3 regions of the Chitinophaga sp. XS-30 genome follow, and region 3 is predicted to be linked to each of the others. Evidence: riboswitches for the same ligand, from Rfam matches in the RefSeq annotation. Region 3 holds a riboswitch; each other region holds the start of a gene.
The links. Region 3 has a riboswitch for cobalamin ahead of FW415_RS02065 (TonB-dependent siderophore receptor). Riboswitches for the same ligand answer to the same signal wherever they lie in the genome.
Positions count from the first base shown of each region.

Region 1: it holds a riboswitch for cobalamin, as region 3 does, so the genes downstream of both, FW415_RS09530 (ribonucleoside-diphosphate reductase small subunit) here and FW415_RS02065 (TonB-dependent siderophore receptor) in region 3, are expected to answer to the same signal.
Region 2: it holds a riboswitch for cobalamin, as region 3 does, so the genes downstream of both, metE (5-methyltetrahydropteroyltriglutamate--homocysteine S-methyltransferase) here and FW415_RS02065 (TonB-dependent siderophore receptor) in region 3, are expected to answer to the same signal.

Region 1 covers NZ_CP043006.1:2,302,199-2,306,332, reverse strand. The annotation lists gene leuC (3-isopropylmalate dehydratase large subunit) at 1-654, opposite strand, end outside; gene FW415_RS09535 (hypothetical protein) at 865-2,418, shown strand; cobalamin riboswitch at 2,599-2,803, shown strand; gene FW415_RS09530 (ribonucleoside-diphosphate reductase small subunit) at 2,922-3,896, shown strand; gene FW415_RS09525 (ribonucleoside-diphosphate reductase subunit alpha) at 3,951-4,134, shown strand, end outside.
Region 2 covers NZ_CP043006.1:1,397,573-1,401,706, forward strand. The annotation lists gene FW415_RS05895 (ATP-binding protein) at 1-253, shown strand, start outside; gene FW415_RS05900 (hypothetical protein) at 258-476, opposite strand; gene FW415_RS05905 (PleD family two-component system response regulator) at 542-889, opposite strand; cobalamin riboswitch at 1,302-1,499, shown strand; gene metE (5-methyltetrahydropteroyltriglutamate--homocysteine S-methyltransferase) at 1,645-3,951, shown strand.
Region 3 covers NZ_CP043006.1:514,023-518,156, reverse strand. The annotation lists gene FW415_RS02070 (DUF6580 family putative transport protein) at 1-560, opposite strand, end outside; gene FW415_RS02065 (TonB-dependent siderophore receptor) at 580-2,484, opposite strand; cobalamin riboswitch at 2,595-2,814, opposite strand; gene FW415_RS02060 (APC family permease) at 2,861-4,134, shown strand, end outside.

The sequences.
Region 1 (4,134 bases), 1.8 Mb from region 3:
GGTCATCCGCGCTTCCATGCTCAGGCTCCGGATGGCTTCCCCGGCGTATTCCACAAAGTAGCCGGTGGCGCCGGAGGCGGATATCTGTGAAATGATGTACAGGATGATGTCTTTCGATACCACCCCTTTATTCAACTGTCCGTTCACTTCTATTTTCATGCGCTTGGGACGGTATTGCAGGATGCACTGGGTAGCCAGTACCTGCTCCACCTCCGAGGTGCCGATGCCGAAAGCAATGGCCCCGAAGGCCCCGTGCGTGGAAGTGTGGCTGTCCCCGCACACAATGGTCATGCCCGGCAGGGTAATCCCCAACTCCGGCCCTATCACATGCACGATCCCCTGGTAGCGGTGCCCCAACCCGTACAGCTCCACCCCGAACTCGGTGGTGTTCTGCGTGAGCATTTCCACCTGCTTGCGGCTCAGCGCCTCCCGGATAGGCAGGTGCTGGTCCAGCGTAGGGACGTTATGGTCCGCCGTAGCCCGGGTCTTTCCCGGCCTGAATACCGGTATGTTGCGCTTCCGCAGGCCGTCAAAAGCCTGGGGACTGGTCACTTCATGAATAAAATGGGTATTGATGTACACCGCGTCCGGAAATCCCGGCTTGCTCGCCACAATATGGCTATCCCATATCTTGTCAAATAATGTTTTGCCCATACGTAATCTGCTTAATGCGTATTTCTTTCACTATCAGGCCAAACGTTTCAAATTCAGCCTTATCTTTGCATTTCCCGTTCATTTGCATCTTCAAATCTAATTGACACATTTAAACCACAGATCGTTAAATTTGCCATTATTACGATTCGCAACTGATCCGTATAACCATTAATTTATTGAAAATCAATAGATTAAAATCTTACAACAACGATGCCCAACTCGCAGAACGATGCGCTCTTCATACTGATTAAAACGCTTACCAAAGCCGAAAAACGAAATTTCCAGCTGGCATTCAACCGGGACAATACCAAAGAGGACGTGCTGTTCATACAGCTGTTCCAGGCGCTGGACAAAATGAAGGAGTATGATGAGGAACAGGTGCTGAAGAAGGTCCCGGCCATCAAGAAACAACAGTTAAGCAACGTCAAGGCCCATTTATACAAACATCTCCTCACCACCCTGCGGTTGCTGTACAAAACCAAAGACCCGCTGATAGACCTGCGGGAGCAGCTGGATTATGCACGGGTGCTGTACAACAAAGGACTCTACCAGCAAAGCCTGAAGATCCTGGGCAAAGCAAAGGTCAGCGCCCGCGAGCAGGAGGAAGTAATGCTGTTCTTCGAGATCGTGGAATTCGAAAAACTGATCGAAACCCGGCATATCACCCGCAGTCTGGACAATCGCGCGGATGAACTGAGCGACGAGTCCCGCCGGATCAACGACCAGCTCAACAACGTGAGCAGACTCTCCTCCCTGGCCCTCCGGATGTACGGCATGTACCTGAAGCTCGGCCACGCGCGCGATGAGAAGGATGTGCATATCCTCAAAAGCTTCTTCGATTCCAACCTGCCCGTACAGGCTACGCATACCATGAGCTTCTACGAGCGCAGTTATCTTTACCAGGCCTATTGCTGGTATTATTATATCCTGCAGGATTTTGTCATGTATTACCGGCACACCCAGAAGTGGGTGGACCTGTTCGCGGAATATCCCACGCTGAAGGAATCGGATGTGGACCTCTATATCAAGGCTTTGCATAACCTGCTCACGGCGCATTTCCACACCATGAACCATGAGAAGTTCATTGAAGTGCTGTCCGTCATGGAGCAGTTCATCACCGAAAAGGAAGAGACCCTCAACGAGAACACCCGCACCTCCGCTTTCGTGTACCTCTACACCGGCAAGATCAACCGCCACTTCCTGGATGGTACTTTCTCGGAAGGACTGGCACTGGTGGCCGAAGTGGAAGAAAAAATATCCGAGCATCAGCTGACGGTAGACCAGCACCGCGTACTGGTATTCTACTACAAGATCGCCTGCCTGTACTTCGGCAGCGGGGACAACAACAATGCCATCGTGTATCTGAACAAGATCATCCATCTGCGGATCGGCAATCTGCGGGCTGATATCCAGTGCTTTGCACGTATCCTTCACCTCATCGCGCATTATGAACTGGAAAACTACAGCCTGGTGGAATACCTCATCAAGTCTGTATATCACTTCATTGCAAAGCATAAAGACCTTAGCCTGGTGATGGAAGAGATCCTGAAGTTCCTGAGGAAGAACATGTACGCACACCCCAAAGCGTTGCGCACCGCTTTCATTGAACTGAAAGGCAGGCTGGAGCTGATCGCCAAAAATCCCTACGAAAGAAGGAGTTACCTCTACCTGGATATCGTGTCATGGCTGGAAAGCAAGATCGAAGGCATACCGGTGCAGGAGGTGATACGGCAGAAATTCCTCCATAAGGTCCCCCGGATATAATTCCATGCCAGTTTTTTAACACATTTAATATAAACTTCATACCATACATCTGCATAAACCTGTGCAAAAGTCCGTATTCCACCACCCTGCTACATCTCTAAAATATCCACTTTCTTTATCCACACCCGTGAGTAACTTTTGGGTGTATCGCCTGTCTTCGATCATTACATTTGCATCAGTTCTTGACTTCGTTGTTCTGGCTTCTTTTCCGATGTAACGGAATATGAATTAATAGGGAATCGTGTGGAATTCACGAGCAGACGCGCTACTGTGATCCCCTAGTTCTTGGATGCCGGATGTTTCCAATGCCACTGCCCTTTCGGGGGCGGGAAGGCCAATCCGGCCGGGGAAAGCCAGGAGACCTGCCAGTACAACGTTATTGTCGAAACCTTCGCGACTAAGGTTATGGCGAAAGTGACCCTCACCGTATCACTATATGGAAAGCTATCTTCCGTCAGCCCCGCGTCTCATTACACACCCTGCTAACCGTATAAAAAATTTGTATGAGTAACGAGAACGAGATTTTATTAAAGGAGAACAAGGACAGGTTTGTACTGCTGCCGATCAACTACCCCAAGCTCTGGGAACATTACAAACGCCATGAAGCCAGCTTCTGGACCGCGGAGGAGATCGATCTTTCCGGAGACCTGAAAGACTGGGCGAACATGACGGATGGTGAACGCCACTTCATTTCGCATGTACTGGCATTTTTCGCCGCATCTGACGGTATTGTGAACGAGAACCTGGCCGTGAACTTCATGAGCGAAGTACAGATCCCCGAAGCCCGCTGCTTCTACGGTTTCCAGATCATGATGGAAAACATTCACTCTGAAACATACGCACTGCTGATCGATACTTACGTAAAAGACCCGGCGGAGAAAGACCGGCTTTTCCACGCCATTGATACCGTACCTGCCGTGAAAAAGAAAGCCGAATGGGCGCTGCGCTGGATAGAGAACGGCACTTTCGCCCAACGCCTCGTAGCCTTCGCGGCGGTGGAAGGCATCTTCTTCAGCGGCAGCTTCTGCTCCATCTTCTGGCTGAAGAAACGCGGCCTCATGCCCGGCCTTACGTTCTCCAATGAACTGATCAGCCGTGATGAAGGGCTCCACTGCGAATTCGCCTGCGAACTCTACCGCATGCTGAATGGCAGACTCTCCGAAACAGAAGTGCATGAGATCATTCTCGATGCCGTGACGATCGAAAAAGAATTCATCACCGATGCGCTGCCCGCAGCCCTGATAGGTATGAACAGCGAACTGATGAAACAATACATCGAATTTGTGGCAGACCGCTGGATCGGTGAACTGGGCTATAAAAAAGTATTCAATGCCACCAATCCCTTCGATTTTATGGAAATGATATCCCTGCAGGGCAAAACCAACTTCTTCGAAAAACGGGTGGGCGACTACCAGAAATCAGGTGTAATGGGCAACAAGGACACCAACAACACTTTCAGCCTCGACGAAGATTTTTAATTAAAGCAGATAATACACCTCAATATATTCATCACCCATTAAATTCATTACACTATGTTCGTTATAAAAAGAGACGGCAGAAAGGAGTCTGTCAAATTTGACAAGATCACGGCAAGGGTAGAGAAACTGTGTTACGGCATGGCGCCTGATTATGTAGATTCAATAGATGTAGCGAAGAAAGTGATCCAGGGATTGTACGATGGCGTTACCACTACCGAGCTGGATAACCTGGCCGCAG
Region 2 (4,134 bases), 880 kb from region 3:
GGACCTGATCGTGATGGATATGCACATGCCCAGGCTGGATGGGTACGATACCCTGCGCCTGATCCGCCAGGATCCCCTGTTAAAGCATATTCCCGTGATCGCTATATCAGCGGATGCGTTCAGCGAGCAGCAGGAAGCTGCACTGATGGCAGGTGTGAACGATTACCTGACAAAGCCCGTAAATTTTGACCGGTTATACGAGATGGTAAAAAAATATCTTCAGCAGCAGGCCCTGCACCGGGAACTGGCATAACGGCTCATTTCAAGAAATGTTTTGTAATAGCCTCCGCCAGCTGCATCACCAGCTCCGCATCAACCGGCTCGCCGGCGGTTACGGCACGAAGCTGGTCTTCTTCATCCAGCTCAAAAATGATCCTGCTGTCTGCCGCCGTCACATGAAAAGATACCGTATAGCCTTTAACGTAAGGACTGACCTCATAAGCCTGATCACGGATGAGAATGGAAAAAGGTTCCATGAATGCGAGTTTCCGCAAAGATATACATTAAAAGAAGGGAACGAACAACAGATGGAAGGCCGGCATTACACCTCTACCTGCCCGTATCCGAGCAGCCGGTTTACCTTTCCCGCGAGGTCGTATGGCGACAGCGGTTTGTGAATGAACTCATCCGCATCGATCCCGAACCAGCTGCCTACGCTGTTTTCAATGAATGATGAGATCAATATCACCAGTACCGGAAAGTAACGCGCAGCCTGGCTTATACGTAACTGTTCCACCATTTCCTTAAGATGGGAGAAGGGCAGCTTCAGATCTATCAGGATGAGATCATACGTTTTCGTCCTGAGGCTAAGCGCCGCTTCTCTCCCGTTCATGACGGTATCTGCTTCGTACCCTTCCCTTCTGAGCACCATTTCTATAATCCGGAGCATCAGCAGATCATCTCTACTACAAGTATCCTATTCATATACAATATACAATTCGATCATCCGGAGACATAACGCACACATATCCGGCTGCTGATGCCAGCGGTGCGTATGGTTATCCGGATATGTTAATATTATTACTCCTTACCGAGTGTGTAGCGTGTGTACGTCTCCGTTAGGTTTAGATAAGACGGGATATACCGTGCCATAGGTTAAAATCAGGATTGCTAATCATCAAACTTTCGGTAGCAATACATTTTGTTGCGAAGATATTTGCATATTCTATGCCAAAAATACATTGTTAATCATTCTTAACAATATCAGGTATGCATGGTATGCCTTTAACCCTCACTTAACAAAATATAGGAAATTATTGGCCACCTTCCTATCTTTGCCCTCAAGTTCTTTACTTTATTTCTTTTTTCTTTCTACAGCGCGGTAGGCGACGAAAGTCGCCTTTAATAAGGAACCGTGTGCAAATCACGGGCTGTCGCGCAACTGTAAGTAACTACCTGAATTATTACCAGATTGGTCCATTGTCCTGACCTGAACAGGGATGAGAAGGACGGTAATAATGTTACAAGCCAGGATACTTGCCCGCTGTATAAGACAAATGCTTTCGCGATTTGAAGCAGTAGTCGGGAAGGGACAGGTGTGCCCTGTCTTTTCGTTCCTCACCTTCTACACAATTCCTGAAAGCATACCGGAAACTGTAAGGAGCATTAATGCACAATTAATGTTTAACCAAAAGTTTTATGCGTATGCTCAAACACAACCTTGGCTATCCCAGAATGGGAAGCCGCCGCCAGCTGAAGAAAGCTTGCGAGCAGTACTGGCAGGGCCTTATTGGCCGCAGTGATCTGTTCCTTACCGCAAAAAGGCTGCAGGAGGAACACTGGAAGATCCAGCAGGATGCCGGGATGGATCTCATCCCCTGTAATGATTTCAGTTTTTATGACCAGGTGCTGGACATGAGCCTGCTCCTCGGCGCTGTGCCGGACCGTTATGCGCCCGTTGTTACAGAAGTGGGCGGGAACGCTGAGATCGATCTGTATTTCGCCATGGCCAGAGGATTCCAGCAGCAGGGGCTGGACATTACCGCCATGGAAATGACCAAGTGGTTCGATACCAATTACCACTACATCGTTCCCGAATTTACGGCAGACCAGCAGTTCCGCCTGTTCTCCAACAAGGTATTCAATGCCTTTGATGCTGCCCGGCATTTTACGGGTGTTATTCCCAAGCCGGTGCTGATCGGTCCGGTTTCATATCTGCTGCTTGGAAAGGAGAAAGGCAGCGGATTTCACCGTATAGCGCTGCTCAACCGGCTGCTGCCCGTGTACATAGAGATACTGCAAAAGCTGCGGGAACAGGGAGCGGTATGGGTGCAGCTGGACGAGCCCTTCCTGGCCACCGATCTCACGGAAGCAGAAAAGGAAGCGTATGTGCAGGCATACCGGGAGATCGCCCGGCAAACCAAAGGCCTGAAGCTGATCGTAGCCACTTATTTTGAAGGGCTGCGGGAGAACACAGCGCTTGCCGCCAATTTACCGGTCTGTTGCCTGCATATAGACCTTACCCGCGCGCCGCAGCAGCTGGATGCCGTTCTGCAAGCCATGCCGCCGAAAACCTCCCTGTCCCTCGGTGTGGTGGACGGCCGGAACATCTGGAAGAATGACTATGATACATCCTTGTCTTTCATCCGCAAAGCAGTAGCTGCGCTTGGAGAAGAGCGCGTGATGATCGCCCCCGGTTGTTCCCTCCTCCATTCACCCGCTGACCTGTCCCTCGAAACGGAGCTTGACCCCGAGATGATTTCCTGGATGGCCTTTGCCCGCCAGAAGTTGCAGGAAGTGCAGGCGCTTGATCTTATCTTTCAAGGCAATATGGCCTTGCTGGAGGCGAACAGGGCTGCCATCTCCTCCCGCCGGGGATCCAGCCGTATCCACAAACCGGAGGTAAAACAGCGAACCGCCGCCATTACGGATGCAGGTGTGGCCCGCCAAAGCGCTTTCCCGCAGCGGCAACAGCTGCAGGCGGACCGGTTCAGGTTGCCACTGTTTCCGACAACTACTATCGGTTCTTTCCCGCAGACGGATGATATCCGCCAACTGCGCGCGCAGTTGCGCAAAGGCGCCATCACGCAGGAAGCATATGACGAAAAGATCGCGGAGGCTACGGCATCGGCTATACGCTGGCAGGAGAAGATAGGGCTGGACGTACTGGTGCATGGGGAATTTGAACGGAATGATATGGTAGAGTACTTCGGCGAACTGCTGGATGGATTTACGTTTACCCGTAACGGTTGGGTGCAGAGCTATGGCAGCCGTTGCGTAAAGCCGCCGGTGATTTACGGCGATGTGAGCCGTCCGGAGGATATGACCGTGAAATGGACGAAGTACGCACAATCCCTGACCAGTCTGCCGATGAAGGCCATGCTTACCGGACCGGTAACGATCCTGCAATGGTCCTTTGTGCGGGACGATCAGCCGCGTTCGCTTACAGCCAGCCAGATCGCGCTCGCCATCCGGGACGAAGTAGCGGCACTGGAACAGGCCGGTATCGGTATCATCCAGATAGATGAACCAGCCGTCAGGGAAGGATTGCCATTGCGTAAAGAAGATCGTGAGCCGTATCTGGACTGGGCTATCCGGGCTTTTCGTATATCGGCTTCCGTTGTCAGGGATGATACGCAGATACACACGCACATGTGTTACTCCGAGTTCAACGATATCATTCGTCACATCGCCGCAATGGATGCTGATGTGATCACCATTGAAACCTCGAGGTCACAAATGGAGCTGCTGGAAGCATTTGCGGATTTCCGTTATCCCAACGAGATAGGCCCGGGAGTATATGATATCCACTCGCCCCGCATACCCACCCGGGCAGAGATGTTCAGCCTTCTGCAAAAAGCAGCGGAGCGCCTGCCGGTGCGTAATCTTTGGGTGAACCCGGATTGCGGCCTTAAAACGAGAAAATGGCCGGAAACGGAGGCCGCGCTCGCGAACATGGTAGATGCAGCCAGGGAAGCCCGGGCCGGCATCAGTGATCTTGTGAAAGTATAATTACAAGGCTGTCTCAGAAGTATGTCTACCGGAACGGAGGGCTTCTTTACCCCGCAGGCAAGATTACTTTTGGGACAGCTGATTTTCCCGCATGGCAAGCTGTAATTCCAATTTTTTTGCCCTAAAAGCCTTGACAGTGCTTCTTCCGGGATGATTTTCTGCAAACGTTTGCATATGTCGGTA
Region 3 (4,134 bases):
TCAAACAGTCCAAAAAATATCCCGCAGTACACGACATTGCTCAGCAGTGTGTTCTTCAGGAAGGGCAGGCCGTTGGCGTAGCACTTCATCAGTCCCTGCCAGTCTTTCGTGTAAGGGAGACCGGTAGTTACATCAAAGCCCGTGCTGCTCATCCATGTGCCGAAATCCGCCAGCAGCCAGTGTGCCACGGCCGCTGCGATGCAGGCGATCAGGATGTTCGTTACCCGCACTTTGCGGATCACCAGTTGCCCGATGAGCACCATGGCGGCAAAGCCCAGGTACACCCATATCCAGCCTTCGAACAGCAGGGAGCCGTTGCCATACGCTTTATACACGGTTTGCATCATGATCACATCGCCCAGGAACAGCGTCAGCAGCGGGAAAACATAGCTTTTCCATTTGTCGGCAAAGTAAGCGCCGCCAAAAAGGGCCATAGCTCCCACCGGCGAGAAATTGGAAAAAGGCGTGATCTGCCCCGCTGCGGTAACACGCAGGGCGCCTGCCACCAGGATGAGCAGCAGCAAAGCAAAGAAACGCGGCTGCAGATTTTTAATGGACATTGCGGATCTGGTTTAAATATTAAAGTTGAAAGGAAATGCCGGTCTGTACCGTGAACCCTTGCACGGAATAGCCTTTGATCTCCTCGTATTTACGGTTGTTGGTGATGTTGTTGGCATTGAAGAACAGGCGGCCTTTGTCCGAGAAGCGGTATTCTGCATACATATCCCAGATAGTATAGGCGGCCAGCGGTTCATTCGTTGCCGTCCAGGCACCGGGTGCATAGTAAAGGTCGTTGCGGGAACCGATGTGGCGGATATTGGTGCTGACGAATACATTACGCAGCACCTGGTAACCGATGTTCAGCCCGCCGGAATGATTAGGACGGCGCACCAGGTTGCTGTAGGTGGTGTCTTTATCATTCACCTGTGTGGTCACTTCCCCGTCAACATACGCGTAAAATACCTTTACGGTCAGTCCTTTGGCAGGCTGCACCGCCAGTTCCAGCTCCGCGCCTTTGTCATTCTGCTTGTTGAAGTTCAGATACCGGTTATTGATGTAGGCGATCACATTTTTCATGTCGCGCTTGAAGCCCGTTACGCGGAGGTCGATCTTGTTGCGGAGCAGGAAGGTCTGGAAACCGGCTTCGTAGCTGTTGGTCTCTTCGGGTTTCAGGTCCGGATTCCCGTAGCTGCTGTACAGCGCCGTCAGTGAAGGCGCTTTGAAACCGGATGAGATGTTCACGAAAAGTTTCAGCCTGTCGTTCAGCAGGTACGAAGGGTTCAGGCTGTAAGTGAAGTTGTTGCCATAGGCGGAATGCATGTTATAGCGGCCACCGGCTTCAAAGCTGAAGCCATGCAGGTTCCTGATGAAAAGGGAAACATAGGGGCTGGTATTGTATTGGGAGCGGATGCCATAAGGCGCGTCAAAAGCCGTATCCATCAGCTCAGCCTTGCGATATTCCACGCCGGCCAGCGCCTGCAGCCAGTTATTGATATCATAATGCCCGTACAGTTCGCCGAAATAAGAGCGGCCATCCAGGTCCGTGATACCCCAGGCAGATTCATCCGTGCGCTGTACTTTCTGGTAGCCGAAGTTGCCGTGGAGCTGGCCTTTGCCGAGGTCGTACACGCTGCGGATGCCGGTATGGAGGAGGTTGGATTTATTATTGTTCACCAGCGCATCCTGGAAGGGGCCGCCATCGTATTTGCTTTTGTAGTCGGAGAACATGAGAAAGGGCTGCAGCCTCAGGTTGTCGGTAGCCTGTATGCCGATGTTGGCCATGAAAGCATTCTGTTTAAGGCCGTCCCGGTCGAATTCCGGATTAACGAGACTGTCTGCCGGTGCGGCTTCGGAGATGCCGTCGGTTTCAAAATGGGTGAAGCTGACGTTGTAATCCACATTCTCCTGCTGACCCCGCAGGCCCAGTGTGCCTTTGATGCTGCGGTTGCTGCCCCAGGTGAGGTTGCCGAAAGCGTTCACCGGTTTGCCGCTGCCTTTTTTGAGGATGATGTTGATCACGCCGGCAATGGCGTCCGCCCCGTAGAGGGTGGATTGGGTGCCGCGGAGGATCTCTATCCGCTCCACTTCATCGATAGGCATCAGGCGCAGGTCGATAGCGCTGCCGGTGAGGCCGGTGGCATCCGCTACGGGGATGCCGTCGATCAGGATGGTGGTATATTGGGAGGTGGCCCCGCGGAAATACAGTTCCTTGTTTTTACCGGGATTGGAGCCCGCGCCGTTGATCACAATACCGGCCTGTTCATTCAGCACATCAGTGATGGTGCGGCCAACATTTCTTTCGATCTGTTCGCGGGAGATAACGGTCAGTACTTTACCGGTCTCGCTTTGTTTTTTGGCGAATTTTGTGGCGGTGACCACTACGGTGTTCAGTTGGGAGACACGGGAGGTGTCTTCCTGTGCAAAGCCGGTCTGGGAAATAGCCAGCAGGCTGATAGAGAGCAATGAAAAGCTTTTCTTCTTCATGTAAGTTACAAGTTGAAAAAATGATTTCACGCAGGGGGGAGAATATTGAAAAGTATAGAATGCCGCCGTCGCAGCAATTACACCCTCCGCTTTTCACCCGAAAGCGCGGATTGATTTAATGGCAGTACGGCAGGTCTTCTGGCTTTCCCGCTTTTCCGGATGACCTTCCCGCCCTTTGGAGAGAGCAGTGGTTGAAGTGTCCGAAAAAACGTCCCGAAGCGCTTCGGGAGCGGGATTACAGCTACGGGGATAGCTCCGGATTTGAACCGGATTCCCTATTAATGCCCTGGGGTGCTTGCACACCGGGCAACCGTTTACCGGGCGCAAACCTACGGATATTTTACGGAAATACGCGTTAATGAGTATATTGTAGATCATGAGCATCAAACCTAAACTCGGTCCTTTTGACCTTACCATGATCGTGGTGGGGCTGGTGATCGGCATGGGGATATTCAAAACGCCGGTGGACGTAGCGCGGGAAACCGGTGCGCCCATGCTGTTCTACATGAGCTGGGTGCTCGGCGGGCTGGTCACCCTTTGCGGGGCGCTCACCTATGCCGAGATCGGCTCCCGTTATCCTGTGGCCGGCGGTTTTTATAAAGTGCTGTCCTACGGTTTCCATCCGGCTTATGCTTTCATGATCAACTGGACGCTGGTGATCTCCAATGCCGCGTCCATCGCCGCGGTATGCCTCGTTGGCGCCGAGTACATCGGCCCGGTATTGCTGCCGGATACCATGCAGCACGAAGCCGGCCGCAAAACGATCGCCATTGCCGCCATCGTTGTGTTATATATCATCAACATGCTGGGTATCCGGCTGAGCGCCAGCTCGCAGAATGTGCTCACCGTGTTCAAGATCACGCTGGTATTATTGCTCTGTCTCACCGCATTCAGCAATCATGTGGCGCCTGCCTCCGCCGTTGTGCAGCAGCCGGAGCCGGTCAGCTGGTTCTATATCTTCGGCGCCGCGCTGGTGCCCGTGTTCTTTACCTATGGCGGTTATCAGCAGACGATCAATTTCGGCAGCGATGTGCGGGAGCCTGCACGCAACATGCCCAGGGCCATTTTTACCGGTATTTTCATCATCCTGTTATTATACATCACGGTCAACTATGCATACGTTAAAGTGATCGGCTTCGAGCAGCTGAAAACAACGGATGCGCTGGCCGCACGCATGGCGGAAGTGTTCTTCGGAGAGAATGGTTTCAGGGTCACTTCGGTGCTGCTGTTCCTCTCGGTGCTGGGCTATGCGAATGTGAACCTGCTTTCCAATCCCAGGATGTACTATGCCATGGCGGAAGACGGCGTTTTGCCGGCGGTGTTCAAACGGGTGAACAGCAAAACGCAGGTGCAGGAAGTGGCGCTTACCGTGTTCACGGTACTGACGGTGGCCCTGTTATATTTTCTCAGCAACTTCAGAAGCATTATCCAGTATGTGATGCTGTTCGATACCATTGGCCTGGCTTCCGCGGCGGCAACCATTTTTGTGCTGCGGAGGAAAACGCGGCATCTGGACGGTACCGGTATCTACAAAATGAAGCTGTACCCGTTCGTACCGCTGTTCTTTATCACCGTTTATCTCTTTGTGACGGTTAACATATTTATTACCGACTGGCGGCAGGCGCTTGGCGGGATGGGCTGGTTCGTAGC